3 regions of the Pandoraea fibrosis genome follow, and region 3 is predicted to be linked to each of the others. Evidence: predicted binding sites of a transcription regulator. Region 3 holds the regulator's gene; each other region holds the start of a gene.
The links. The regulator LexA, encoded in region 3, represses DNA repair genes until DNA is damaged. The targets are predictions, from matches to a motif close to ACTGTATNNNNATACAGT.
Positions count from the first base shown of each region.

Region 1: a site for LexA is predicted at 7,210-7,227, ahead of PI93_RS01585 (ATP-dependent helicase). Genes of this name have one in related genera too.
Region 2: a site for LexA is predicted at 5,959-5,976, ahead of PI93_RS09775 (DUF2471 family protein). Genes of this name have one in related genera too.

Region 1 covers NZ_CP047385.1:373,184-383,237, reverse strand. Annotated here, with positions in the region: gene PI93_RS01615 (HdeD family acid-resistance protein) at 1-1,280, shown strand, start outside; gene PI93_RS01610 (alpha/beta fold hydrolase) at 1,434-2,606, shown strand; gene PI93_RS24970 (DUF6726 family protein) at 2,886-3,038, opposite strand; gene PI93_RS01600 (DUF1653 domain-containing protein) at 3,275-3,556, opposite strand; gene PI93_RS01595 (bestrophin-like domain) at 3,625-4,416, opposite strand; gene PI93_RS01590 (GNAT family N-acetyltransferase) at 4,581-5,066, opposite strand; gene PI93_RS01585 (ATP-dependent helicase) at 5,053-7,137, opposite strand; gene PI93_RS01580 (DUF72 domain-containing protein) at 7,318-8,250, shown strand; gene PI93_RS01575 (catalase) at 8,380-9,849, opposite strand.
Region 2 covers NZ_CP047385.1:2,181,160-2,191,213, reverse strand. Annotated here, with positions in the region: gene PI93_RS09810 (alpha/beta fold hydrolase) at 1-1,029, opposite strand, end outside; gene PI93_RS09805 (DUF4148 domain-containing protein) at 1,360-1,668, opposite strand; gene PI93_RS09800 (hypothetical protein) at 1,812-2,090, shown strand; gene PI93_RS09795 (GntR family transcriptional regulator) at 2,573-3,178, shown strand; gene PI93_RS09790 (DUF4019 domain-containing protein) at 3,221-3,781, opposite strand; gene PI93_RS09785 (GGDEF domain-containing protein) at 3,901-5,079, shown strand; gene PI93_RS09780 (glutathione S-transferase family protein) at 5,141-5,860, opposite strand; gene PI93_RS09775 (DUF2471 family protein) at 6,005-6,532, shown strand; gene PI93_RS09770 (exonuclease domain-containing protein) at 6,572-8,260, shown strand; gene PI93_RS09765 (LysR family transcriptional regulator) at 8,621-9,601, shown strand; gene PI93_RS09760 (flavin-containing monooxygenase) at 9,598-10,054, shown strand, end outside.
Region 3 covers NZ_CP047385.1:3,871,247-3,881,300, forward strand. Annotated here, with positions in the region: gene PI93_RS16965 (asparaginase) at 1-68, opposite strand, end outside; gene PI93_RS16970 (CysB family HTH-type transcriptional regulator) at 235-1,173, opposite strand; gene PI93_RS25100 (TOBE-like domain-containing protein) at 1,283-1,573, opposite strand; partial or broken gene PI93_RS16975 (sulfate/molybdate ABC transporter ATP-binding protein) at 1,624-2,359, opposite strand; gene cysW (sulfate ABC transporter permease subunit CysW) at 2,387-3,292, opposite strand; gene cysT (sulfate ABC transporter permease subunit CysT) at 3,323-4,186, opposite strand; gene PI93_RS16990 (sulfate ABC transporter substrate-binding protein) at 4,211-5,242, opposite strand; gene lexA (transcriptional repressor LexA) at 5,644-6,297, shown strand; gene PI93_RS17000 (hypothetical protein) at 6,466-6,894, shown strand; gene PI93_RS17005 (enoyl-CoA hydratase/isomerase family protein) at 6,933-8,045, opposite strand; gene typA (translational GTPase TypA) at 8,262-10,054, opposite strand, start outside.

The sequences.
Region 1 (10,054 bases), 2.1 Mb from region 3:
GTGTCGTGCACTTCCCGCTCAAGGTATTCGCCTGGATGCTTCTGCTCGAAGGGCTGGCCACACTCGCCATCGTCACGATCGGTGTGGGAGGCCAGCGCATCGTGCGCGGGCTCAAGGGGGGAGCTTTCACACTCGCCGCGTTGCTGGTGCTCTTCTTCGACCAGCGATACGGCAACTTCTGGCTGTCGATGCTGTTCGGCACGCTGTTCCTCGCCGATGGGCTGCTGCAATGTGTGGCGGCGTATGTCGTGCGTTATCCGCGCTGGGCGTGGGCGATGGCAGGCGGGCTGCTCGAAATCGCGGTGGCGATCTTCTTCTATCAACCGTATCCGACGCATTACAAGGGCACCCTGCCATACGCCATCGGGCTGGGACTCGCGTTCACCGGCTGGAACGTACTGGTGCTCGCGATGCGCGCACGACGCATGCGCCGCGACTTCCGTGTCGAGCAGATTCTCGGTAGCCCCGAGGACAAGCGCCATCTGTGGGAAGCGCGACCGCGTGCGCCTCGCTGGGAAGGCCCGCCGACCGATTCCGAGCCGGCGCTGACGGTGCATGTCTGGACGCCTTCGGGCTCGTCCAAAGCGCCGGCCCGTCGCCATCCGGTGATCGATCGCTACATCGCTGCCGTCGACAAGAACGGCGTGATCTCGACGGGCCACGCCGCGCTGGAAAGCCATGAGGGCGTGTACGTCAGTCTTTATCCGGCCAAGGAAATCGACCGCTCCCCCGACCAGTTCGGGCAACTGCTGCGCGCCACACGCGAAAACGATGTGCCCGGCGTGTTCCAGCCGGACTACGCGACGGAGTCGAAAGCGTGGTGTCCGTCGACGGTTCGGGTCCGCATTCGCAACTACAGTCCCCAGCAACTTAGCGCCTTCTGGCAGACATACCGGCAGAACCCCACGTATAACCTCACCCACCGCAACTGCTCGAGCAGTGTCGCCAAGGCACTCGAGGCGGCCATCGAAGGCCGGGTGGGACAATTGTCGAACGGTGCGGATGCGGGCTGGTGGACGTTCGTGCGCCTGTGGCTCACGCCGGAACTGTGGGTCGCGGCGCAACTTCGCAAGCGTGCCAAGACGATGGCGTGGACACCCGGCCTGGTGCTCGATTACGCCCGCGCGGTGAGCATGCTCGTCGATCCGCGTCCGTTCGGCTGGATCACGATGGCGTCGCTCGCGTTGCGTCGCATGCGCCGCTCGCGTCGCGCGTGGCGAGCGGCTGCCGAGCAAGCTGCCGTCGTACAGGCACAAGGCAATCAGGCATCGCATGGTTGACGGCGCATTGACACGGAGCGCGCAAGACATTCGTATGGGGACGGTGTAACGTCACTTGTACTGGCCAAGGTAACGGCAACCGGCATTCGGGCGACGTGTGTGCGTCGCTCAGGCTAGCTTCAGAAGCACAACCCGAGACGAGGACAGTTCAACATGTTCAACCGCCTGTGGCGCTTCGCGAGCGCCGCCCTGTTCGCCAGTCTGGTCGTCGGCCGCACCGCCCATGCGCTCACCCCTGAAGCGGCTCCCGCCACCATTCCGCATGGCGCCATCGTCGACCGGCAACCGCTCGAAGCCGACCACGGCTTGCCCGAGGCCGGCGAGCAATTCCGCATTCGATACAGCTCCATCGACGGCGTGGGGGGCATCGAAGCCCGAGAAGACACGGGCGCCGTCTTCCTGCCCAAAGGTCCGACGCCGCCCGGCGGCTGGCCTGTCGTCGTGTGGGCGCACGGCACCGTGGGCGTCGCCAGCGCGTGTGCGCCATCACTCAATGTGCGCAGTCAGCGCGATATTCAATATCTCGGTACATGGCTATCGCTTGGCTTCGCGGTGGTTGCGCCCGACTACGCCGGCCTTGGCTCGCAAGGGTTGCATCACTACCTGAATTCGCGCGCCGAAGCCTATAGCGTGCTCGACGGTCTGCTCGCAGCCCGCAGTGTGTTCCCGTTGCAAAACCGCGTGGTCATCGTCGGCCAATCGCAGGGGGCACATGCCGCGTTCGCGGCCGCGGGCTACCAGCCGCAGTACGCGCCGGACGTCAAAGTGATCGCCACCGTGCTGACCGGCACGCCGTACTTCAATGCGCAGACGTCGGCCGCCATGTTGTTCGCGGGCCAGCCCGATCCAGGCGCGCCGGACCCGAAGATCCCCTACGCGATGTACTTGTTCCTGTCGGCCGCAGACCGTGATCCGTCGTTGCAGGCGGCACGGTACTTCTCGCCGCAGGCGTTGCCGGTGCTCGATGAGGCCCGCACGCTGTGCATCGATGAGCTGACCAATCACTCCACGGCTGCGGGTCTGAACGCCGGCAACAGCCTTCAGCCGATGATCCAGAAGCTCCTGACCAACCAGACGCCCTCGCTGCGCTACCCGACACTGCACATCAAGCACCCGGTGTTCATCGGCATGGGCAGCAAGGACATCGACGTGCCGGTCATCATGCAGCAAGCGTTTGCGCGCGATGTCACCAAAGCGGGCACCACAACGTTGGTACGCGTGTATGACGGGCTCGATCACGACGCGACGGTCAATCCATCGCTGCGCGACTCGGTGCCGTTCGTTCTCGAACAGATGTCGACGAAAAAACGTGCGCGCGCACAATAACTAGAGGAAGGACTCGAAATTCTGAGGGATGGCAGGCGGGCAGATGCTGGGGCAATGGAAATAAATCATTGATTTTATGAGATTTATTTCCCGTTGCGAGTACGCAACATATGGGAACTTACGTAAAAATACATATGGTGCGTTGCAACACGTCGTCCTATACTGAACTCGTCTCCTCCATGTCTCCTCCTGATATGGATTTAGCCCGCACCATGCGGGCTTTCTTTTTTTCTGCGACCGGAAAACGGACACCGCCCGGGCGCCAGACACGCGGGACGATCAATCAATGGCAGCCGCGCATGCATCCGTCGGCGCCGCCAGCACGCCCCCGACACCCGGGATGATCTTCAACCCGGCCGAGGTCACTCGGCACGGCGCGGCCATCAATCCGCATCCCGACACCGACATCACAAACGGAAGAATGGCGAACAATGCCCACCAACGGCGTAAGTTGCGTGGCGCGGGCTTCGATAACGATGGCGCGTCAGTGGCGATAGCGTTACGGGGAGTGTGCGCATCGGCTGCGGCGAGGGGCGCGCGCGAATCGATCATGGCCGAATGGCGCATCGGGGGGAGCGTGGTCATGGAAGGCGTGTCCTGAAAATGGCGAGGTGCAATGAATCGTGAAGTCCGTGCGCACAGTTACCCGACGCGCAACGCACGATGGCTCAGGCGGCGGGAGTCGTATGACCGAGGTACGTGAAGCGCGCGACCGGGCCGCTATCCGTCATCACCGGTTCATTCCAAATACGCAGCAGGCGGGTGCTCATGGGCAACCCTTCGCGCGGATAGAGTCGCGTGTAGACGACGACCGGTTCGTCGGTCTCGTCGGCGCGGGCGATGCCCAGCGCGAGATAGCAATTGCCTTTGTAGTGACGGTAGACACCGGGGCGGAACGCCTCGATTTCCGGCGTGGATTCTGCCGATGACGCTGGCATATTCGAATACATCGTTCTCTTCTCCTGCATACGACAACCGGAAGCGGTCCGGCATAGGAAAGGCTCGCGAACGTTCCGCGTCAGTGCGGCACGACAAGACCTACCGATTTCGCCAGCGGCGCGGGTGAAATCGCCGACACGCCGCGGAATGGCTCGTCCAGATTGATGATCAACGCCACCACCATCCCGATCGCGCCCATGTGGATCGCAATGATGAAATTACTCTTCCACGAGCCGGGATACCGGCCGTTCATCGCCATGGCCGCCAGCAAGAAAAGTGAAATGACCCACCAGAACACGCCCGGCACGGTCTTCGTGGCGTTTTCGAAACGCCCCTGCCGCGACTCCTCGAGCCGGTCGAGCAATGTCCGGATCGAGCTTGCACTATCTTCATGTTTGGCCACCACGCGACGCGTGGCACCGACAAACGTCGTGAGCGCCTCTTCCGTGAGCGGCGACAGATCCGGATCGGCCGTGCTCAATGTTGCCCATTCGTCGGTGATGGCTGACTTCACATAGCTGCGCAGCAGCACACGTGCTGACTGCGCGTCGGCATCTCCGACCGCTTTGAGTTCTCGGTCCAGACGCCGCACCACCGACGCCTCGTGCAGCGCCTGATCGTCGGCATGGCCGAGATTGGCTCGCACGTCGGTCAGCACGTGAGCGAGCACGAAGACAATGAACGCGAGCAAACTGCCGTGGACCACATCGGCGACCGTACCCCGCACTTCCGACGGATCGGCCAGACGGTCGAACAACCACATGCGCGCTAACCAGGCGACGATCATGGCGACCAGCGCCGTGCCGAACGCCATGCTGACGAGCAACAGCCCCGTCGGCAGCAACGTCATTTGGTCAACCAGCCATTGCATTCGTGTCCCCTCGCAGGCGTCTCTTTCAGGTCGTGATGAAACCGGCATGACGGCGGTGCACGATGCCCCGCCGCCGATGCGGCGACTATACCTGATGCACGAAAGACGGCAACTCTGGCATATTTCCGCGCCTGACATTGGAAACGTGGCGAAAGGTCTACCGTTCAGAGCGTCTTGGTCAGCAGCACGGTCGTGAACCCGCTATCCCATTCCTCGTCGGGATACGTCGCGACTTCGGCGTAACCGTGTCGGGCGTAAAACGCGCGGCTTTGCGTGTTGAACGTGTCGGTTTCGAGCTGGGCGACGCGGTGTCCCTGCGCGCGCATGTGTGCCTCGGCATGCGCGAGCAACAACGCGCCGATGCCGCGACGCTGCTGCGCCGGCGCCACATGCAGGGCATCGATGAAATCGCCCACCCCATGCACCATGCCAACGACCCGATCGTCATCCGCACCGGACGTCGCCACCGTGAACTCGGGCCAATGACCCTGCACGTAGGCCCGCGTTCTTTCGCCGGAAGCGAACGCCGCCGCCGCTTCCGGTCGCAGCATCGGCGCCCACGTCTCGTAATAGGTCTGCATGAGAAGCGAGGTCACCGCCGCGATGTCAGACTCACGCGCGCTGCGCAGCAGGATGTCAGGACCATGCATTGCGAAGCTTCCTTGCGACATCGATGTGCACAGTCACGTCGCCCACTGGCCCGCGTGGCACTTCGCCTTCGCGTGGCTTCGGGAGCATTTCGTAGAGCGGCAGCATCTTGTCGGACACGAAACGGCTACGCGTGCCATACACGTGGCGATCGCCCAGACCGGTTTGTTGATGCACGTAAAACCGCTGCGGCACGACCAGTTGCAGCGATTCCTTCGCACGCGTCATCGCCACGTACAGCAGCCGCCGCTCCTCCTCGATGTCGGCGTCGTCGCCCGTACTCATATCAGAGGGAATGCATCCGTCGACAACATTGAGCACATAGACCGAATGCCACTCCTGTCCCTTCGCGCTGTGAATGGTCGACAGAATCAGATAATCCTCGTCGAGCAACGGCACACCCGATTGCGCACTCGTCGCGTCCGGGGGATCGAGCGTCAGTTCGGTCAAAAACGACTCGCGAGAGCCGTAGGTACCGGCAATGCGTGCGAGTTGCTCCAGATCCGCCTGACGCACGGCGGCATCGTCGAAGCGCTGCGTAAGCAGCGGGGCGTACCAGCGCAAGGCAAGATCGACGTCGGCGGGCCATGCAACACGCGTGTCATGCAACGCCATGAAGACTTCGACAAACGCGCGCCAATCGGCCGCAGCGGCCGACGGCGGCTTGAATTCCGCGAGCACTTGCGCGGGCGTGGTCGATTGCGCCATGGCGTCGAGCAGACGCGTCGCACTCACCGGGCCGATGCCCGGGATAAGCTGCGCCACACGAAACCCCGACAAGCGGCTGGCGGGGTTGTGGGCCCAGCGAAGCACCGACAACATGTCCTTCACGTGTGCCGCTTCGAGAAACTTCAATCCCCCGAATTTCACGAACGGAATATTGCGGCGCGTCAGTTCCAGCTCGAGCGCTGCGCTGTGACTGCCCGTGCGGAACAACACGGCCTGCTGCTTCAGTCGCGTGCCGGTCTCGCGTTGTTCCAGTACCTGATCGGCCACCCAGCGGGCCTGCCCGGATTCGTCGCTCACATTGACGAGTTGCGGCAAACGCGTCGATTGACGATCGGTCCATAGTGCCTTCGCATAGCGCTCGCTCGACTCGGCGATCACGGCATTGGATGCGTCGAGAATCGGCTGCGTCGACCGGTAATTACGTTCGAGCGTGACCACATGCGCGGGCGCGGCGAACTGGCCGGGGAAATCGAGAATATTGCGGATGGTGGCCGCACGAAACGCATAGATGGACTGCGCATCGTCGCCGACAACGGTCAGGCCGCGACCATCGGGCTTCATCGCCAGCAGAATCTGCGCCTGCAAACGGTTGGTGTCCTGATACTCGTCAACGAGCACATGATCGAAGCGCTCCCCCAACTCACGCGCGAGTTCCGGCGCACTCATCGTCTCGGCCCAGTACAGCAGCAGGTCGTCGTAATCGAGAACGTGTTGCGCTTGCTTCGCGTCGACATAAGCACCGAAGAGCGTCTTGAGTTGCGCCTCCCATTGGGCGCACCACGGGAAGTGCTTCGCCAGCACGTCGGCGAGCGGGGCCTGACTATTCACCACCCGCGAGTAGATCGACAGGCAGGTGCCCTTGAGCGGGAAGCGCGACTGCGTGTTGGAGAAACCCAGTTCGTGACGCGCGAGGCCCAGCAGATCCTCGGCGTCGCTGCGGTCGTGAATGGTGAACGCTTCCGACAGGCCGATGCGCGTTGCGAAGTCCCGCAAGAGACGCGCACCGATGGCGTGAAACGTCCCGGCCCACGGCAGCGACGGCGGTTGCGACGACGCCAGCCCCAACACCTTCTGGAGCACCGCGCCCACGCGTCGCTCCATTTCACCCGCCGCGCGACGCGAAAACGTGAGCAACAGAATGCGATTCGGATCGGCCCCACTCACGATCAGCCTGGCCACGCGATGAGCGAGGGTGCTCGTCTTGCCCGAGCCGGCTCCCGCAATGACGAGCAGCGGACCGCCAGGCGCGCCGTCGTTACCCACACCGTGGTCGACAGCCTCGCGCTGGCGTTCGTTGAGTTCGGCCCACGGATCGCGGGCGGGGGCAGTCGGCTGGTCTGACATGCGAAATCTGGGAAAACGGCGAGAATGCGCCACGAGAACGCGGGCTATCGCGCGCGGCTACGTTTGTTGAGTACTGTATATTTATACATTATATCGATGACGCCAACGCCCATCGACCTCCTATCCGAAATTAAGACGACACCCGGCGCTCGTCCGGCCGACGGCGCCCTGACCCATCTAATGACGATTCGCACCGGCACTTCGTCGTGGACCGATCCGACGCTCATTGCGTGCGGACGGTTTTACCCGCCGGGCGTCGATACGCCCGAGGCGCGGTTGCGTCATTACGCCTCGAAATTCGATCTGGTAGAGGTCGACAGCAGCTACTACCGTTTGCCCGATGCCGCTGTGGCATGGCGCTGGGCACAACGCACGCCGCCATCGTTTCGCTTTCACATCAAGGCATTTCGCGCGTTCACGGGGCATACGACGACCCTCGCCGCTTTCCCTGCCGATATCGCCGAAGCGCTTGACGCGAATGCCGGCGCCACGACATCCGCCGCGAACACCATCGCGCCAGACGACATCCCTGCCGAGCTGCGCGACGAACTCTGGCGACGCTATCTCGAAGCGGTCGAGCCGCTGCGTCAGAGCGGTCAACTGAGCGCGATTCACTTTCAATTCTCGCCACGGGTGCGTAACGACAAGGCGGGTCGGGCACTCGTCTTCGAGACGGCCCGACGCCTGGATGGCGAGCGGCACGCCATCGAATTTCGTCACCGTAGCTGGTTCGACACGCCCTCGCGCGAAGCCGCCACGCTCGCCATGCTGCGGGAGACGGGCGCGGCGCACACCATCGTCGACAGCCCCGGCGGATTCGACAACACCGTACCTGCGGTCTGGGCGACAACACGCGACGACCTGTGTGTCGTGCGCCTGCACGGCCGTAACGCCGACGCATGGAACCGGCGAGGCGTTGTCGCCTCATCCGGGCGCTTCGTCTACGAGTACAGCGCGAGCGAATTGATCGACATTTCCGCTCGCGTCCAGCGCATCGCAGCACAGGCCGACGATACGCACGTCCTGTTCAATACGAATCACGAGGATCAGGGCATGAAAAACGCGTCGGCATTTCAACGCACGCTCGTGGATCTGGCGCGCGGCAAATTCTAGGAACGGCGAGTCTTCTCGGTAGCGCGACGAGCGACGTCAATCGCTCGCGCAAACGAAAACGGCGGGCGCAATACCTCGCATCGCGACCCGCCGAAACCGACACCGTGACAATAAGCGTCAATAAAGCGCCTACTTCTTCGCGCGCTTCACAGCTTCCTCAATGCGTGCACCGACATCCTTGTCGATCTGCTTCCAGTAATCGAACGCGCGCTCCAGCACGGGGCTACGCACGCCGGCCAGCAGCGCGCCCGACACCGTCTCGACCAGACGCGCGCGAGCCGCATCGTCGAACACATTGCGCACCAGATTGCCCGGTTGCGAGAAGTCGTCGTCTTCCTTGTGCAGCGTATAAGCGCTGCGCACCATGTCGCCGTCCGACGCCCAGCCGTCCTCCGCCGGGCCGGTCTGATCGGCGTAGGGACGCCCACCGCTGTTCGGCACATACGTCGGCGCATTGCCACTGTGCTCGAACGTCATGTGGCCGTCGAACATGTACGACTGCACCGGCACCTTCGGACGATTGACCGGCAGTTGATGGAAATTCGTCCCGATGCGATTGCGTTGCGCGTCGTTGTAAGCGAAGGCACGTCCGAGCAGCATCTTGTCGGGCGACAGGCCGATGCCCGGCACGGTATTGCCGGGCGAGAACGCCGCCTGCTCGATCTGTGCGAAGAAGTTCTCCGGATTCCGGTTGAGCGTCATCTTGCCCACCTTGATCAGCGGGTAGTCCTTGTGAGACCACGTCTTCGTCAGATCGAACGGATTGAAGCGATACTGCTTCGCATCGGCATACGGCATGACCTGCACCGAGAGAATCCAGCTCGGATGCTCACCCCGCGCGATGGCATCGAACAGATCGCGGCGATGGAAGTCCGCGTCCTGACCGGACATCGTTGCCGCTTCGGCGTTGGTGAAAAACTCCATGCCCTGCTGGGTATGGAAGTGATACTTCACCCAGAATTTCTCGCCGCTCGCATTGATCCACATGTAGGTGTGCGAACCATAGCCGTTCATATGACGCCAGGTACGCGGCAACCCACGGTCGCCCATCAGATAGGTCACCTGATGCGCCGACTCCGGATTGTTCGTCCAGAAATCCCATTGCATGTGGTTGTCGCGCAACCCCGAGTCCGGCAGACGCTTCTGGCTGCGGATGAAGTGCGGAAACTTCATCGGGTCGCGCACGAAGAAAATCGGCGTGTTGTTGCCGACGAGATCGTAGTTGCCTTCGTCGGTATAGAACTTGAGGGAAAAGCCGCGCACGTCGCGCCAGGTGTCGGGACTACCGGCCTCGCCTGCGACCGTCGAGAAACGCGCAAGCATCTCTACCTTGGCGCCCTTCCTGAACAACGAGGCCTTGGTGTAACGGCTGACATCCTCAGTGGTTTCGAAGACGCCGAAAGCACCAGCGCCTTTGGCGTGAGGTTGACGCTCGGGCACCTTCTCCCGATTGAAGTGCGCCATTTGCTCGATGAAGTGAACGTCGTGGAGCAGCAGCGGACCGTCCGCCCCGACCGATAGCGTGTTTCGGTCGCTTGCTGCCGGCGCACCTGCACCGGTCGTCGATCCGGTATCCGGACGATCTTTCTCATGACTCATACATACCTCCGAGATGAAGGTGGGTGGGGAGAGGAAGAGAATTGGAGTCTGCGATATCGCAAGTCGTTCAAAGCATAATACAAGACGACGCAATACACTCACCGGCATTCGGTGCATTGAATATTCGTCAACTTGCGATAGATCGCGCCGAGCGCGCAAGATTGCCCCGGCTCGCGGCGTTGCGCGAATGGCGGCAAAAAGAAAC
Region 2 (10,054 bases), 1.7 Mb from region 3:
TGGGAACTCCACGAGCGTCGCGCCGGGAATGGCGGCTTGCGTCGCCTTCGCGAGCGCGGGGTAGTGTCCAATCCGGGCCTGCACTTCCGGCGGAGAAAAATCCTTGCCGATGGCGGTCGTGTCCTTATCACCGATGAGCAACAGCGTCGGCACGCGAATCAAACCCAGTTCGTACACCACCGGTTGCGTATAGATCATGTCGTAGAGCAACGCCGAGTTCCACGCAACGATGCGCTTGCCCTGTCCTCGATACATTCCCGCCAGCATCTGCACCCACGGTTCGTAGCGATCACTCCATTGTCCGGCGTAGTACGTGGCCTGCTCGTAACGGCGAATGCCCGCCGCCGTGGTGCGCAGCTCGCGGTCATACCATTCGTCCACCGTCTTCGACGGCACGCCCAATGCCTTCCAGTCTTCCAGACCGATCGGATTGACGAGCACGAGTTGCTGCGTCTCGTTCGGATACATCAGCGCATAGCGCACGGCCAGCATGCCGCCCGTCGAATGGCCCACGATGGTCGCTGTCTTGATGCCCAGCGAAGCCAGCAGCGCATGCGTGTTGTTGGCGAGTTGCTGGAAGCTGTATTGATACTGAGCCGGCTTGCTCGACTTGCAGAAGCCGATCTGATCCGGCGCAATCACGCGATAGCCCGCCCCGGCCAACGTATCGATGGTCTCTCGCCAGGTCGCGGCACAGAAATTCTTGCCGTGCAGCAGCACGACGGTTCGTCCGTTGGCCTGCGCGGGTTTCACATCGAGATACGCCATATGCAGCGGCAGGCGCTGCGACGTGAAGTCGAACCGGTTGACCGGATAGGGATAGTCGAAGCCCTGCAACTCGGGACCGTAGGCCGGACCGGCATTGCTTTGGGCGTTGTCCGATGCGGGGTCTGCGGCGCGCGCGGGCGCGGCGATCAGGGCGGCGTTCGAAACCCCAAGGGAGATGAGGCTGACGAAGGCACCTGCACGTAGCGTTGCAACGGTTTGTTGCGACACACGGCGCATGCACTGGCGAAGCAATGACGTCATGGGAGAGAGGCGTGCCGTAGCACGCGAAGTGGCACAAAACAGAATGGGTCGATTGTGCCACGCTGTCTTCCCTCATGAGGGCCACGCAAAAAGCCCGCCGCAAGCGCGACGGGAAAGTCCTGTGCATGAAACCACGCACAGCGACAGGAGCCAGCAGAAGATCAGCGGCGTTCCCTTCGGGATCGCGAACGATGCCGAGAGATCGCGATGAGATGTCAAACGGTCTGGACTCCGGCGTCGGCGTTCCCGAAAGGAACGTCAACGCCGCAATGCAAGCGGCACGCGGTGGCGCCCGGCAATCCGGGGCGGCCACGCGTGCCGTGGTGAGGCTTAGTTACCGAAGTAGGTCGTGCCGGCGCGTTGCAGGCCACCGACCGAGCCGGCCGTCACCGGCGCGGCGGGCGTTGCCGGTTGGGCGCTGGGCGCTGCCTTCGGATACACGGTATCGTGTTGAACGACGAGACCCGCCTTCTGGGCTTGAATCAGTTCTTCACGTACCTGAGCACGGGTGAGCACGCTGGTTTGCGGCACCCACGAAAACTCCGACGGGCCGTCGAAAGCATCGCTGGCAAAGGCCGAACCGGCCGACACGGCCAGCATGGCGGAAATCAGAGCAGAGGTAATAAGTGTGCGCTTCATGGTCTTTCTCCTGTCTATTGAAGGGGGCGATGCTTGATTCATCGTCGACAGTTACAGTCTATTAGTGCGCACTTTGATAATAAATACGAAGATTTATAATCGTTTATTTCTAAATCAACAATAATTGATCTCAAGAGGGGCGAATGCGATTTCACGTGCACCACACCCATCTCTACCCTGGGGCAAGACTGACAGCACTCGACGGGCCGAAGGCGCCGGCAGGCGATGTCATTCTGGAATTCAGCGATGGCGCAGGTAGCGTCGGCCACTATCAGTCTTTCGCCGATGGTTCGCTGACACTGGATGTCGCGCCATACCGGACCGTGGCCGGCACGCAGCTTCCTGCCAAACACTGGCGACTCAAACCCACCGGGGAACGTGGCATCTGGTGCGTTGAGAAGAAACTCGATGCCGATCTATAACCCTTGAGAACCTGTGGTTATTCTCCCTCACTGCTTCACATCTTCACTATTTCTGCCCGCCCCCCGCACGACGCATGTTTCGGCGCCCGCAACGCTAGGGCGGTGGGTACTCACATCACAAGTGCGTCACAAGTGAGTGAGCGCGAACCCCGTGACAGCGGGCATTATGGTACTTTTCGAGCACTTCAAACGTGCGTATAAGCGAGCGCTCGCTTCGGAAACCGAAAGAATTGCGCAAAATCGGACACCATTGATGCGCTGCACGCATGACTGCGATCGCTTTGACGTCCTCCGGAAGGGTTTTGAAGGCGCGGAAAGAAACTCGGTAAAATCCGCTGCGGCATGGGGGTGCCGGCTGAAGGCCGCCCGTGTCCGAGACACCGGGGATGGCTGCGGCGTCTCGCCGAAGTACACGGCGCGCGCGCCGCTCAATGGAAGACAAGCATCGGATGAAAGCGCCCAGCAACCTGATCACTGGAGAAGTGCGGTCCAAAATCCGCAGCATGATTCTCGCGTCGGAACTCAGACCGGGGCAGCGCCTCATCGAAGACGATCTGATTCAGCGGCTCGGTGTTGGCCGCACGCCGGTACGTGAGGCCTTACTCATCCTGCAAGGCGAGGGGTTCATCGCCCGCAATCGCGGCTGGGAAGTTCAGGGCATCGACCATCTGCAAGTCCATGCGATCTTCGAAAGCCGTGTGGCCATCGAAGCCGAAACGGCGCGACTCGCCGCGCGCAAAATCACCCCGGAAGTGTGCGAAGCGCTGGCCGCACTCATCGAGCAGATGGAGCCGGGCAGTCATCTGCCACGCCTGACCATCAATCGCCTGAACACGGAATTTCACGATCTGATCGTGAAGGCCGCCGATAACGTGGTGTTGACGCAGTTTTACGAACGCACGCAGTTCTATTACTGGGCGTTGCGCATCCCCGTGATGTTCTCGGACGAACAGCTGAGCGCGACCAACGCCCAGCATCGCGCATTGCTCGCCGCCCTGCGCGCGCGCGACGAGGAACAGGCCGAGCAAATCGCGCGCGCGCACGTCGAGACGACGCGAGGCATCGTCGAGCCCGCATTGCCGCGCTGACGCCGCGACGCGTCACAGGGCTGGTGCCCATCAATATCGGCCTCAGCGCACCAGATAGCCCGCCACCCGCCAACGGCTGTCAATGCCGAACACCATCGTCACCATCTCATGGGCCTCGGCCTTCTTCTCGAAGACCGTGTCGTACTGAATGACGACGTACTCACCATCCGGCTGCCCCGGAAGCGTGCGCGTGAATACCGCGTCCTTGGTCTTGCGTGACTTCACTTTGCCCAGCGGCAAACGCGCGGCCTGAAGGCTTTGCGCCCAGTCTTCGGCCGAGATCGCGCGCTGAAACACCGGCGCAGCTTGCTCCCAGCTTTGCGTCCCACGATTGATATCGGTGAGTCCGAGCCAGAGGTTGGCCCCCTCGAGCGCTGCGCGCACGTCGCGATTGATGTCGGCGGCCGGCGCCGTCACGCCGCTGGCGGGTATGGAAAAAAGCGGCGGCTGCGTCTTGCGGCGTTGCGATGGCTCCTGTTGCGCCTGCACCGGCAAAGCACTCAGACAACCGATCACGCCGGCGGCCAGCGCCAAAGCGCGCAAGACACCGAAACGGCGAAAGCGACGGGGACGATGTGACGCGAAAAACTGAGTCGTCGACATTGACGCAAACTCCTTGAAACGAAAAAGACTAACCCGATCATTCTACTGGCGTGTAACGCGCACAGCGGCGTACATTACAATGCACAACACGTATCCGTTTCCCCCCGTTGGTCATCGCCATGTTGACGACGTCCCTGCTCGCGATCACCTCATTGCTCAGCTTCATGATGTTGCTGATCGTGGGCTCTCTCCTGCGCTCTCGCGTGGCGGGCGTGCGCGAATGGTGCATCGCCAATGTCGCTGTCCTCATCGCCCTGCCGCTGTTCGCCCTGCGCGGCGTCGTGCCCGACTTCCTGTCCATACCCATTGCCAATATCGCGCTCGCCAGCGGCTTGCTGTTTTACTACGCCGGCTGCGCTCGCTTTCTGGGGCAGCCGACGCACTGGCGGGTGATGGGTGCATCGCTGGGCGTGCTTGCCGCGGCGATGCTGGTCTGGTTCTACGGCACGGACAATCCACAAGTGCGCGTGGTCGTGGTCTCTGCCTATCACGCCACGATGCTGCTGGCCATAGCCTTGCTCATTGCACGGCACATCCCGCCGCGCCGTCATCCCTATCACTATTGGCTCACGGCAAGCCTTGCCGCAGTGTTCGCTATCGGGCACGCGGTGCGCGGCATGGTCTTCGGCCTGACGCCGGCGCCCGGTCCGGAATTGTTTGCCCCGACGGCATTCAACGCCGCGATGCTGACGATCGGCACGATTGTCATGCCCGCCATGACGATGGGCGCGGTCATGATGATCCACGACGCCATGCTCGCGACCGCCGAAGAGGCGGCCAATCGCGACTACCTGACCGGCGCGCTGTCACGCAAACACTTCGACCTGCTCGCCCGTCAGGAAATGGCACGCGCGCTCGCGCGCGGCTGGCCACTGTCGATCGTGATCATCGATCTCGACCACTTCAAACAAATCAACGACACGCACGGCCATGCCGGCGGCGACACGGTGCTGCGCGAATTCGTGAAGCTCGTGCGCGACGGCCTGCGAGAGGGCGACGCGTTCGGGCGATTGGGCGGAGAGGAATTCGCGGTGTTGCTGCCCGGCACGGATACGCCGGGCGCCATCCGTATTGCCGAGCGGCTGCGTGCACAGGCGAGTCGTCATCTGGTCGCCGGACCATTCGGCGTGTGTCATTACACGCTCAGCGGCGGCGTCGCGACGTGGCACGAACACGAAAGCCTCGAGGCGCTATGCATGCGCGCCGACCGCGCGCTGTACGCCGCGAAGATTTCGGGACGTAACCTCGTGCTGTCCGACGTGCTATCGAGCGACGAGACCGCGTCCGAGGCGGGCTGAGTCAGCGCACTCCACCTCGCCGACGTCACTCACGTCGCCCGTCTGCCTGTGCCGTTCCGGCTCAGGCGTGCGAGCCGTCGCTCGCATCCACGAAGAACTCACGGCGCAGGCGCGCTACATACGCCGTCAGATTTGGATGATTCTCGATCTCGTCACGCAGCGTCATGCGGAAATGCGGCGACATCGCGCTCGCGATGAATCCGAAGGCCGTGGCGTCGGCACCGCATGGCGACTGTCCGAAAAAGTACGGCTTGTCGCCCAGCAGTTGGGCCGCCGCCTGCGCGCCACGCCTGAGCAATTGCGCTTGCTCCTGCGGTGTGAAGCGGCCCGTCCCCTGCCCGTGTAAGGTGCCCCGGATCTTGCGACGGATAACGGCCTGCGCGACCGGACGCACCGGCCAGGGAATGGCCTTGAAGAACGAAGCCGGGCCTTTGGCGAAGTTCTCCGCGTCACACCAGCGCGCCTGCACCACATGCCAATAGAAGTGATCCTCCAGCGCCTTCTCGAACATCCAGGCCGCCCCACGTTGTTCGGGGGTCAGGCCCGCGTCGAAGTCGAAGCCATATTTGCGTTCGATATGCAGCCGGATCAATGTCGAGTCCGCCACGATCTCGCCGTCATCGTCGATATAGGGCAGCTTGCCCTTGGGGGCGCGCCGAAAACCGCCACGATTCGTCTGATATGGCAATCCCGCGAGCTTGAGCAGCATTTCCGCTTTGACGACGAACGGGCTGGCATCCGGAAGCCCGAATGCCGGGCCGAAGGTGTACAGGGTCAACATCGGGAGCAGGCTCCTGCGCAATGGGAATGGCGCTGAGTATTACATGCGGCGACGTCGGCGGCGACCCCGGCCGATCGAGGCGGTCACGTCACTCGCGCACTGTGATTTTATACAGTAGAATATCCCCCAATCGAGGAATGTCTTATGGAAACCATCGACTGGGATCAACTGGCGCTGAGCGCCGCCGAACGCGACCTTGCCGGTATCGTGCGCGAGATCGCTGCGCGTTATGCGCAACAACGCCTGGGCATGACGGAGGCGGTGTCGCCGCATGTCGCAAACGCATCGGATGAAGCGGGTGAACCGGATGACGCTGCGCCTGCGCCAACGCTGGACTGGCGCACGCTCGTGGCCATCGCCGACGAGGCCGAGGCCGATATCGGGCTGCACGCGCGTCATGAGCCGTGGGTATTGGCGCGTCTGCTGCGCCTGCCGGGCGACGAAGCCTTGCGCCGCAACGGCGAACTGCCACCGCTCGACGCCCCCGTCGATTTGCACTGGCCGGACGCTGCGGCACCCGCGGTATTTCGCGCCATCGTCGCCGCTGTCGACGCCATCCGCAACGGTGACGACCCGCATAGTGACGACGCCTCGTCGTTCGTGGCCGATCCCTCGGCGTTGCCCATCGCCGCGCGTCGTCCCGGGTCGAATGGGCCGGCGTGTACGGCCTGAAAGCCGCCCGAAAAACCCAAGGTCAACGAGGTTCACGAAGTGCCCGAATTCGCTGTCGAGGACGCCAACGCGCAACCCATTGCGGTCATGGACCCGGATGCGCTCGCCCGCGCCCTGCCCGCGCCGATGGTCTTCGTCGACCTGGAAACGACCGGCGGGAACGCCCTCGATGACCGCATTACGGAAATCGGGGTAGTCGAAGTCGGCCCGCACGGTATCGAACAATGGAGCACCCTGCTCGATCCCGCCGAACCCATTCCGCCGTTCATCCAGCAGTTGACCGGGATCACCAACGAGATGGTGCGTGGCCAGCCCTCGTTCGAGACGCTGGCCCAAGGGTTGGCGGAACGCCTGCACGGCAAGCTGTTCGTCGCCCACAATGCGCGCTTCGACTACGGCTTCCTCAAGAACGAATTCCGGCGCGCCGGCATCCGCTTTCAGGCTGACGTACTTTGCACCGTGCGGCTCTCGCGCCTGCTGTTTCCTACGGCAGCGCGCCACGGTCTGGACGCACTGATTGCGCGTTTCGGCCTCGCCCCGCTAGGCCGTCACCGTGCGCTCGCCGACGCCGATCTGCTCTGGCAGTTCTGGCAGAAGATCCACACGATCTACGCGCCCGATCTGATCGAGCAAGCCGTGCAACGCGTCACCAAACGCTCCAGCCAGCCACCACAGTTGCCGGACGAAGCCATCGACGCGCTGCCCGACAGCCCCGGCGTTTACCTCTTCTACGGCGAGGGCGACACACTGCTCTACGTCGGCAAGAGTGTCGATATCCGGTCACGTGTGCGCTCGCATTTTTCCAGCGATCACCAGGTCGCGAAGGATCTGCGTATCTCGCAGGAGATCCGCCGCGTGGAGGCCCGTCGAACGACGGGTGAACTGGGGGCGTTGTTGCTGGAGTCGCAGTTGGTCAAGCAGTTGCAGCCGGTGCATAACCGCCAACTGCGACGGGCGTCGAATCTCTATAGTTGGCAACTCGCAGCCGATAGCGACACGCCACAGCTCGTCAGTGCGAAGACCGTCGACTTCGCCAGCGCCGAGGCGTTGTACGGCACCTTCTCCTCGCGCGCCAGCGCGGAGAATGCACTTCGGGCACTCGCGGACGAACATCGTCTGTGTTGTGCGCAACTCGGGCTGGAGAAAACCGCTGCCGGACGGCCGTGTTTCGGCTATCAGGTCAAACGATGCGACGGTGTGTGCGTAGGCGACGCGCCACTGGCAGCGCACACCGAGCGGGTTCGCGAAGCACTCACGACACTCCAACTCGACACATGGCCCTACGACGGTCCGATCGCCATTGAGGAACACGGCACCGGCGCGCGTGCCGATGACGTGGAGTACCACGTTATCGACCGCTGGCAATACCTTGGCAGCGTGACGTCGCGCGAGGCGTTGAACCGCCTGGTCGACAGCATGCCTGCCGTGACGGGCTTCGATCCCGATATCTATCGTCTGCTGGGTCGGCGCCTTGCCGCGTCCCGACAGGCCAGCGAGCCGGGCCTGCCCGACGCCGCCGTGGCACTACCGTCGGATGAAGCGCCAGCGCCGCCGCGCCGCCCTCTCTCCCCGTTGGTCGTGCTGCCGCTCAGCCGTCCGGCGTTTCGTCTGAGTCCGGTCGAACCTCCCGGGGAGGTCCCCAAGAAGCGCGCCGTAGCGTTGTTGCGTCGCCGACAACCGCGTCCCGAAGATCCGGCGCAAATTCGTCTGCCGTTCGACGCCCATTGAATCCAGGAAGGATCGGATGTCAGTCCGATCCTTTCGCTCGCAACGCCCCCCATCACCGCCCTTCCCCTCCGGCCAGACGCCCCTGGCGTCGCCGACATCGCGTCCCGCATGCACAACGCGGCGGCTTCGCCACGTCCCCCATTTATTTCTCCCCCGGCGTCCACCTAGGCAAAACCCTCCTTTGCACGCCTCGGAATGAGCATATAAATATTAAGTATTTGCAAGACGCATGCTAAAGGCCGAAGAATACGCAATCCGAATACAAAACGGCATTGCAATATCGGCGACTTCGGCGTCGTCGCTGACCGGGGTACCGGCGCGTGGGGTACGCGTCAGCCCCCCGTCCCCACACAGAGCCAGATGGAATTACGCCAACTCGAAGCCTTCGCGGCGGTCATGTCGACCGGCAGCATCACTGCTGCCGGGCGTCTGCTCGGACGCTCGCAGCCCGCCATCACGCGGATGATTCAGGAGCTGGAAGCCGAAATCGGCTACGCCCTGTTCGCCCGCAGTGGCCCGCGCGTCACCCCGACCGAGCAGGGTTTCCTGCTTTTCGAAGACGTCGAGCATGTGCTCGCCGGCTTGCAGCAGATCCGTGCACGCGCCGACGAAATCGCGCGTGGCCAGACACGTCCATTGCATATTGCCGCCACGTCGGCACTGGCCGCCGGCCTGGTGCCCGCAGCGCTCGCGTTGCCGGGTCTCGCCCGTGACACCGTGCAGATCCAGATGCGCAGTACGTCGCCCGAACAGGTCGTGCATGCGGTGCTCACCGGTGCCGCCGATATCGGCGTCACCAGTCTGCCGCTGGAACATCGCGGCATCGTTGTGCACTGGATCGGCGAATCGGCTTGCGTGGCCGCCGTGCGCAGTGACGATCCGCTGGCCAGTCACGACCGGCTGCCGCTCGCGGCATGCGTGGGCCGTCGCATCATCACCATGCAGAACCCGTACCGGCTGCGCCGCCGTCTCGATCAGGCGTTCTCGCAGGCCGGCGTTGCGCCAGCCGGTCTCATCGAGACCAACGCCTCGATCAATGCGATGACGGCGGTTCGCGCGGGGCTCGGTGTCGCCGTGCTCGAACCGGTCACCGCTTACGGATTGCCGCTCGCCGACGTTGCCGTGCGCCCGATCGATGCCGACATTCCGTTCTTCTTCGGCGTGATCACCCGCGACGCGCGCGAGCCATCGCCTGCCGCACTCGCTTTTGTCAGCGCGCTGGCCGACGCCGCGCGCGATCTGCTGCCCGACTTCGTGCAGCGCGCCGCCACCGAACACGCCCAAGTCTTGCAGTCGCTCTACGGCGACTTGCCCGCTCCCAAGGAAGCCCTGTCGTCATGACCCAGTCCCCGACACTCGCCACCGGCCTGCCCGCGCTCGAAGCGCGCCTGCGTCAGGACCTCGCCTGGCTCGAATTACCCGCCAAGCCCTGGGTGCCCGAGCGCACGCACAACGGTCAGCCCGTGCTCGACGTCGCCATCATCGGCGGCGGCATGGCCGGGCTGGCCGCTGCCGCGTCGCTCACGCATCTCGGCGTGGGCGCCGTGATCTTCGATCAATCGCCGCGCGGCTACGAAGGCCCGTGGGCCACCACCGCGCGCATGGAAACCCTGCGCTCGCCCAAGCAACTCACCGGCCCGGCGCTCGGCCTTCCCGCGCTCACGTTCCGCGCGTGGTTCGAAGCCCAGTTCGGTCTCGAAGCGTGGGATGCCCTCGACAAGATCCCGCGTCTGCAATGGATGGACTACCTGCGCTGGTATCGCGAGGTGCTCGCCATCGACGTGCGCAACGACC
Region 3 (10,054 bases):
GCAATGCGCGGCAGGTCGCCCGAGGACACGGTGTAATGAGGAATCGGGTTGAATGAGGTCAAAGTCATGTCAACGATTGTATCCAATACTGCCCGGCTTCCCAATCGCTGAAAATATCGATCCCGCCTCAGAGGGCGGGATCGATGCCCGGCACACGGCCGAACGACAGGGACACGCCGGACAACGCCTGAAAACGTGTACCGGCCAGCCCCGGGCGGTGTGGCTTTGGCCGCGTCAGGCGGCGAACTCGAGCGCTTCGCGCAGTTGCGTCGAGATCTCCTGCTCCTTGAGCGCCGGGGCAAGCATTTCGATGAAGCGGTAAGCATACGAGCGCAGGAACGCGCCGCGACGCAAGCCGATCCGCGTGGTGCTCGGCTCGAACGCGTTGTCGAGTTCCAGCACGGCCAGATCCTGATCCTTGCGCGGATCGACCGCCATGGCGGCCACGATTCCCACGCCCAGCCCCAGTTCGACGTATGTCTTGATCACGTCCGTATCCAGCGCCGTCAGCACGATGTCCGGCACCAGCCCCTGATCGGAAAACGCCTTGTCGACATGCGAGCGGCCCGTGAAGTCGCCGTCATAAGTGATGATCGGATATTCGGCAATGTCCGCGAGCGTCACGCTTTCACGCCCGACCAGCGGGTGATCCTTCGGCACGACGGCAACGTGATGCCAGGAATAGCACGGGAACGTGACGATATCGGGAAACCGATCGAGCGCCTCGGTCGTGATGCCAATGTCGGCTTCACCATCGATGACCATCTGCGCGATCTGGCGCGGACTGCCCTGACGCAGCGCCAGATGCACCTTCGGGTACACGCTCGTGAACTGCTTGATGACCTGCGGCAGCGCATAGCGTGCCTGCGTGTGGGTCGTTGCCACCACGAGATGGCCACTGTCCTGATCGGCAAACTGACGCGCCACACGACGCAGATTCTCGGCGTCGAGCAACATGCGCTCGATCAGTTGCAGCACAGCCTTGCCGGGCTCGGTCAGTCCCGTGAGACGCTTGCCGCGACGCACGAACACATCCACCCCGAGTTCGTCTTCGAGATCCTTGATCTGCTTGCTCACGCCCGACTGGGACGTGTACAGCGCACTGGCCGCTTCCGTCAGGTTGAGGTTCTGCCGAACGGCTTCGCGCACATAGCGCAATTGCTGAAAATTCATGATGTGACTCCGCCCTGTTGCTTTGTCTGTCCGTGACGTCTTGAGACGTCAATTTACGTGTGCCAAATGGCTTCAGCTTGTTGTTGTGTCGTTCGATGCACCGTGCGACTCACGCCTGCGCGGAAAACACCCGCAGCTGACGCGGCACCGCGCGCAGTGTGGCGCCGGCCTCGGCGCCGAGCGCCTTCCATCCCGAGCGCGTGAGTTCTGCCTCCCACACGGCGTCGCCGGGCGCGGCGAGTTCCACGCGCACCGTACCGCCCAGCGGGATCGCGCGGCGCACGGCCACATTGATCCCCGGACCACTATCGTGGGCCGGCAGCAGCGCGAGATCGTGCGGGCGGACGTAGGCAATTGCACGCCCATCCTGCGGCACCGCCGGCAGATCGTCCTTGTGCACGGTGACGCGGTAGGCGCCGGCGTCTGCAATGAAATCGTGCGTGCGCAGCTCCCCGGACAACCGGTTTGCGGCGCCGAGAAACTCATAGACGAATGCGCTTTCCGGCGTGTCGTAGACGTCCTGCGGCGCGCCGATCTGCTCGACCTTGCCGCGATTCATCAGCACGATACGGTCGGCCACTTCGAGCGCCTCTTCCTGATCGTGCGTCACGAAGATCGTCGTGATGTGCAGTTCATCGTGCAGACGGCGCAGCCAGCTACGCAGCTCCTTTCGCACCTTGGCGTCGAGCGCGCCGAACGGTTCGTCGAGCAACAGCACCTTCGGCTCGACGGCCAGCGCACGCGCCAGTGCAATGCGCTGACGCTGCCCGCCCGACAGTTCCGCCGGGTAGTGATCGGCCAGCCAGTCGAGTTGCACGAGGCCGAGCAATTCATGCACCTTGTTGCGAATCTGCGCGTCCGACAGACGGTCGCGGCGCGACTTCACGCGCAGGCCGAACGCCACGTTCTCGAACACCGTCATGTGACGGAACAGCGCGTAATGCTGGAACACGAAACCGACCTGACGCTCGCGTGTGCCGACCGACGCCACGTCCTCGCCATTGAGCACGACGCGACCGGCGTCGGCAAACTCAAGGCCCGCGACGATGCGCAGAAGCGTGGTCTTGCCGCAGCCGGACGGCCCGAGCAGCGCGACGAGTTCGCCCGTGGGAAATTCGAGACTGACGTCGTCGAGCGCCGCAAAATCGCCGAAACGCTTCGAAACCTGCTGTACCTGAATACTCATTGTCTTGCTCCTCGATGCGATGTCCGCTCAGGCCACCACGGCGTCTTCACGACGCGCGGCCTTGTCCTGCGCCAGCTTGCGTTCGGCCCAGAGCTTCAGGGCCAGCGTGGCGAGTGCCAGCAGCGCGAGAATCGATGCCGCCGCGAACGCGCCCACCGTGTGGTAGTCGTTGTATTCAATTTCCACATGCAGCGGTAACGTGTTCGTCTCACCGCGAATGTGGCCGGAGACGACCGACACGGCACCGAACTCGCCCATTGCGCGGGCGTTACAAAGAATCACGCCGTACAGCAGGCCCCATTTGATTTTCGGCAGTGTCACGCGCGTGAACACTTGCCAGCCGCTGGCGCCCAACACGCGCGCGGCCTCTTCTTCCTCACTCCCCTGCGCCTGCATGAGCGGAATCAATTCACGCGCGACGAACGGGAACGTGACGAACACCGTCGCGAGCACCAGCCCCGGCAGCGCGAACACGACCTTCAGGTTGTGCGCGTCGAGAAAGTCCCAGATCGGTCCCTGACGGCCGAAGATCAGCAGGAACGTCATCCCCGCGATCACCGGCGAGACCGAGAACGGCAAATCGATGAGCGTGGTCAACACGCTCTTGCCCTTGAAATCAAAGCGCGCGATCGCCCACGACGCCGCCACACCGAACACCAGATTCAGCGGCACGGCAATGAGCGCGATCAGCAGCGTGAGGCGAACGGCGGAGAGGGCGTCGTCGTTCGTCAGGCCATCCCAGTAAGCGGCGAAGCCCTTGCCCAACGCGGTGACGAAGACCGACGCGAGCGGCAACACCAGAAACAATGCGAAGAACAGCAGCGCCACGCCAATGAGCACGGCCTTGACGAGCGCGGGCTCGTCGGTCGGATCGGCGTTACGAGCCTTGGTGGCTTGCGGCAGGTTGCGCGACAGTGCGAGTGAATCTGACATGATCGAAACGTTCTCTTTCGTTTTCCGACATCACACGCCACTGGCGCGCCGGCCCGAATGACGGCGTTGCAGCCACCATTGCAGGGTATTGATCAACAGCAGCAACACGAACGAGATCACCAGCATCACCACGGCCAGTGCCGCCGCGCCTGCGTAGTCGAACTGTTCGAGCTTGGTCACGATCAGCAACGAGGTGATCTCCGAGACCATCGGAATGTTGCCGGCGATGAAGATGACCGAACCGTATTCGCCCACGGCACGCGCAAAGGCCAGCGCGAAACCGGTCAGCAGCGCAGGCAGCACGGCCGGAAGAATCACGTGACGCAGCGTCTGCCAGCGTGTCGCACCCAGGCACGCGGCGGCCTCTTCCTGCTCGCGCTCGAACTCTTCGAGTACCGGCTGAAGCGTGCGCACCACGAACGGCAATCCGATGAACGTGAGCGCCACGAAAATGCCCAGCGGCGTGAAGGCGATCTTGATGCCGAGCGGCTCGAACCAGCGACCGATCCAGCCGTTCGGCGCATAGATCGCCGCGAGCACGATGCCGGCCACCGACGTGGGCAACGCGAACGGCAGGTCGATCAGCGCGTCGACGAAACGCTTGCCCGGGAACGTGTAGCGCACCAGCACCCACGCCAGAATGAAACCGAAGATGGCGTTGAGGATGGCGGCCGCCAGCGAGATGCCGAACGTGAGGCGATACGACGCCAACACGCGCGGCGAACCCACTGCGGCGACGAAGCTCGCCCAGTCGAGCGAGCTTGCCTTGATGAAGACCATCAGCAACGGCACCAGCACCACGAGACTCAGGTAGGCGACGGTGTAGCCCATCGTCAGGCCAAAGCCCGGCAAGGCACTCGGCTTGCGCCAGAGGGGAAACAGTGCGGTACTCATGCGGAGGTCCCTGTCGTCTTGACGTTATTTCTTGGTGTAGATCTGGTCGAAGATGCCGCCGTCGGCAAAGTGCTTGGCCTGCGTCTTCGTCCAGCCGCCAAGATCGGCGTCGACGGTGTAGAGCTTGAGCTTCGGATATTGCGACTCATACTTCTTCGCGATTTCCGGCGAGCGCGGACGATAGAAGTGCTTCGCAGCGATTTCCTGACCTTGCGGCGAATACAGCCATTGCAGGTAGGCCTCGGCAGCCTTGCGGGTTCCGTGCTTGTCGACGTTCTTGTCGACCACGGCCACCGGCGGCTCCGTCAGAATCGACGACGACGGCACCACAATGTCGAACTTGTCCGGACCGAGATCCTTGACCGACAACAGCGCTTCGTTTTCCCAGGCGATCAGCACGTCGCCGATGCCGCGTTCCACGAAGGTCGTGGTCGCGCCGCGGGCGCCCGAGTCGAGCACGCCGACATTCTTGTAGAGCGCCTTGACGAAGTCCTGCGCCTTTTGCTCGTTGCCGCCCGGTTGCTTGAGCGCGTAGAGCCATGCGGCGAGATAGTTCCAGCGGGCACCGGCCGACGTCTTCGGGTTCGGCGTCACCACACTGATGCCGGGCTTGACGAGGTCGCCCCAGTCCTTGATGCCCTTCGGGTTGCCCTTGCGCACCAGCAGCACGATCGTGGAGGTGTACGGCGTGGCGTTGTCCGGCAGACGCTTCTGCCAGTCCTTGTTCACGAGACCGGCCTGTGCCAGTTCGTCGATATCGGCTGAGATACCGAGCGTGACAACGTCGGCGGGCGCGCCATCGAGCACGGTACGGGCTTGCTTGCCCGAGCCGCCGTGCGAGGCCTTCACCGTCACCGTGTCGCCGCTGGTCTGCTTGTAATGGGCTTCGAAAGCCTTGTTGTAGTCCGCGTACAGCTCACGCGTCGGGTCATACGACACGTTGAGCAACGACAGGCTTGCCGCCTGCGCCTGAATCGTCATGCCGGCGGCCAGTGCCAGGCCGCCCAGAGCGACCACCAGCTTTTTAGCTTTCCATCCCCGTGCTGCTTTGCTCATGACTTGCACTCCTTGTTTGCTTCTCGTGTGTAGGAGGCCAGTCTATGAGGGCGGCTAAATAATTAAAAATAATATTTTTTCTTTTGTTTATGCCGGAATAAGGATTAGAGAAATCGTGCTGAGCCGTCGATTTTGGCGGCTCAAATGGGCTCGGCGCCCTCTCCGACGGCCGTCAGCGCCCTCGTCCCCTTGTCAATTAATGCGAGAAAGACCGTCCGCGCGCTTGCCGTGTCCTGCGTTTGACGGCAGGTCCGGTGCGCCAGAAGCCTTCATGGCTGGACATTGCAGCATCAGACTGATGCCGAACGGCAAGAACTTCACGCACTACTTGAAGTTTTCCCTTGCCTTTTTGCAAACACTGTACAAAAATACAGCCACCTGTGCTTCCATACAGTGATGCCATGATCAAACTTACCGCACGTCAACAGCAGGTCTACGAACTGGTCCGACAAGCGATTGAGCGCACCGGCTTTCCGCCAACGCGCGCTGAAATCGCAGCCGAACTCGGCTTCTCTTCCGCCAATGCCGCGGAGGAGCACCTGCGGGCGCTGGCGCGCAAAGGGGTGATCGAACTGGCAGCGGGTCAGTCGCGTGGCATTCGCCTCAAGCGTCTGGATGAAGCCGGCGGTGTGCACCAGTACACCTTGCCGCACATGGGCCTGATGCAGTTGTCGCTGCCGCTCGTCGGGCGCGTGGCTGCCGGCAGCCCGATCCTCGCGCAGGAACACATTGAGCGCAACTTCCAGTGCGACCCGAACATGTTCGCGCGTCAGCCCGACTACCTGTTGAAGGTGCGCGGGATGTCGATGCGCGACGCAGGCATTCTCGATGGCGATCTGCTGGCCGTGCAAAAGGCCGCCGACGCTCGCGAAGGTCAGATCGTCGTGGCACGTCTTGGCGACGATGTCACCGTCAAACGTTTTCATCGCGTGCCGGGTGGCGTCGAATTGATCGCCGAGAATCCCGACTTCGAGAACATCAACGTCGACGAAGGTAGCGGCGACTTCGCGCTGGAAGGGATTGCGGTCGGCCTGATCCGCAACAACGACCTCTAAGCGCGAATCCGGGGACTGCGCGCCATCGCGCAGCGCCTCACTCCCTGAAGATTTGTATTTCCGACTGCGCCGGGCTGGGTCCGGCGCCCGTGCCCTGCTGCGCCCGCGATTCGCGAAATACGCGGCAGGACGCGCCCCTCAGACCCACATTGGAACAAGGATCGCATCATGGCTCGACTCTTTGGTTTGCTGCGTACGTCTTTTAGTCAACCGCATGTGCGCGTGTCGTCACAGGCCCGGATGTCGGCCGTATATGGACTCTCGGCGCTGTCTGGCCCGTTCGCTTCAGCACCCGTTGTCGCTCGCTCCTATACGGTGCCGGCACGCTCGCGTACCACCGCGCTGCCCCGCGCGCTCACGGCTGCCGTGGCGTCGGCAACGCGTCGCGTATGCCCCTCGGGGAAAGCGATCAAGGCATCGCGCAACGTGCGCGAACTTCAGCGTCGCGATGCACACGAGACGGATACGGCTCACGAGCGTCATGACGTGCGCGTGTATCGCGACGTGTCGCATATCGTGATGGTCGGCAGCATTGCCGACATCTGCCGCAAGCTCGATCAGGCCGTCGGCGAGCAATTCTGCCTGGCAGCGGTATAGGCTTCGGATAGACCCGCCGCCACACGCCGCAGCAGGACTTACTGACCGAGTTGACGCAGCGGGTTGTCCGCGCCCGAGCGATCGCCCTCGAAGAATCGCGTGACGTCGGCGGGTTTCACCGACTCGATATCGGCATGCTGCCAACGCGGCGCATGGTCTTTGTCGACAACCAACGCACGAATGCCCTCGACGCTCTCCGCGCCGGTACGGCCATCGAGGTTGAAGACGCTGCGCATCATCAGCCACTCTTCACGCAGATCATCGGCCAACGAGAGTTTGCGTGCACGACGCACCTGCTCCAGCGTGACACACACCATCAACGGCGAGCGTTTGCTGCGCAGCAAGTGTTCCGTCTCCTGTGCCCATCCTGAGTATTCGCAACGCGCTTCGTGCTTGAGCGACTTCAGGATGGCCGGCATGTCCGACAGGCCGAAGTGACTGTCGATCACATCGCGCAACGGTGCGAGCTTGCCTGGCGCCAGACCGGCGGGAGCAAGACAGTCTCGGGCGAACGTGCGCGCAGCGTTGAGCACCGCCTCGCTGTCCTGCCATTCGCCATTTGCCAGCAACTCGCACAGCGCGGGCAGTGAGGCACGCGGCACGACAACGTCGGCGAGGCCGATCTCGCATGCATCGATCGCGCCGAACACAATGCCGGTCGTGCCGAGATACTCGCCGAGATGTCCCGCGAGATTCGCGAGGAAGAACCCACCGCCAACGTCGGGGAACAAGCCGATCGCCGTCTCCGGCATTGCCATTCGCGTCGCTTCGGTGACGATACGCAATGCGGCGCCTTGCGAGATACCCATGCCGCCGCCCATGACCACGCCATCCATCAGCGCGATATAGGGCTTCGGATACGTGGCAATCGTGTAATTCAGTGTGTATTCGTCAGTGAAGAAATCCATGATGTCGGTGCGCCCCGCGCTCACGGCCTCATGGAAATAACGAATGTCGCCACCCGCACACAACCCCTTCTCGCCTTCGCCTTGCAACACAACGCCCAGCACCTTGGGATCGTCACGCCAATCGCCCAGTGCTGATGCCATCGCACGAATCATGTCATGCGAGAGCGCATTGAGCGCCTTCGGGCGAGTCAGGGTGATAAAGCCGATACGGCCGCGGATTTCGGTTCGAACAAATTCGGTCATGTCTGGCGAGTGCTTCAGAAATGTCAACGGAACGGACGCGCGTGCGACGTCGTCCTCTCGGGGGCTATCGACAGCATGCGGGCACGCATGCACCGCATCTCAGAAACCACAACGGAAACAAAAAAAGCCGGTGCGAGAGGCACCGGCTTTCTTTCCAACAGATTAGCGTCGACGCAGCGGATCGTTATCCGCTACGCCGCGACACCATCGCCGGTTTTACTTCTGCTCACGCGATGCGCGCTTGCGCTCGTGTTCCACGAGGTAGCGCTTGCGCAGGCGAATCGTCTGCGGCGTGACTTCGACGAGTTCGTCGTCGTCGATGAATTCGACGGCGTATTCGAGGCTCATCGCGATCGGCGGCACCAGACGCACGGCTTCGTCGGTACCCGACGCACGCACGTTCGTCAGCTGCTTGCCCTTGATCGGGTTGACCACGAGGTCGTTGTCACGGCTGTGGATACCGATGATCATGCCTTCGTACAGCGCGTCGCCCGGCGACACGAACATGCGGCCGCGATCTTGCAGCTTCCACAGTGCGTAGGCCACGGCAGCGCCGTCGTCCTGCGAGATCAACACGCCGTTGCGGCGCTCACCCAACGTACCATCCTTGAGCGGGGCGTAGGCGTCGAAAATGTGGCTCATCAAGCCCGTGCCACGGGTCATCGACAGAAACTCGCCCTGGAAGCCGATCAGGCCGCGAGCCGGAATGCGGTACTCGAGGCGGGTACGGCCACGGCCGTCCGACACCATGTCCAGCATTTCGCCCTTGCGGCGGCCAATTTCTTCCATGACCGCGCCCTGGTGTTCGTCTTCCAGGTCGATGGTCAGCATTTCATACGGCTCGTGCTTCACACCGTCGATTTCCTTGAGCACCACGCGCGGACGCGACACGGCCAGTTCATAGCCTTCGCGACGCATGTTCTCGATGAGAATCGTCAGGTGCAGTTCGCCACGGCCAGACACTTCGAAGACGGAGTCTTCAGCCGTATCTTTCACACGCAGCGCCACGTTGTGATTCAGTTCCTTGTGCAGACGATCGCGGATCTGACGGCTCGTCACGAACTTGCCTTCACGGCCCGCCAGCGGCGACGTGTTCACGCAGAAGTTCATGGTCAGCGTCGGCTCATCCACCGTCAGCAGCGGCAGGGCTTCCGGCGTGTCGACGTCGCAAATCGTTGCGCCGATACCCACGTCTTCAATCCCGTTGATCAGCACGATGTCGCCCGCTTCCGCGCCTTCCGGCGACATCACGCGCTCGAGGCCACGGAACGTCAGCACCTGATTGATCTTGCGCTTGAGCACTTCGCCGTCCGGGCCGAAGCGCATCACGACTTGCTGACCCGGCTTGATACGGCCACGCGTGATACGGCCCACACCGATACGACCAACGAACGTCGAATAGTCGAGCGAGCTGATCTGCAATTGCAGCGGCGCTTCCGGGTCGGCTTCGCGAACCGGCACGTGTTCGAGAATCGCGTCGAACAACGGCTTCATCGTGCCTCCGCGCACTTCCGAGTCGAGGCTCGCGAACCCGTTCAGGGCCGACGCGTAGACGATCGGGAAGTCGAGCTGCTCGTCGGTTGCGCCGAGCTTGTCCATCAGATCGAACGTCTGGTTGATCACCCAATCCGGACGTGCACCCGGACGGTCGATCTTGTTGACCACGACGATCGGCTTCAGACCGAGGCCCAGGGCCTTGCGGGTCACGAAGCGCGTTTGCGGCATCGGGCCTTCGACGGCGTCGACGAGCAACAACACGCTATCGACCATCGAAAGCACACGTTCCACTTCACCGCCGAAGTCCGCGTGTCCCGGGGTATCGACGATGTTGATGTGCGTGCCTTCGTACTCGACGGCGCAGTTTTTGGCGAGGATCGTGATGCCGCGCTCTTTTTCAATGTCGTTCGAGTCCATCACGCGTTCAGCAACTTGCTGGTTTTCGCGGAAAGTGCCCGATTGGCGCAGCAACTGGTCGACGAGCGTGGTTTTGCCGTGGTCGACGTGCGCGA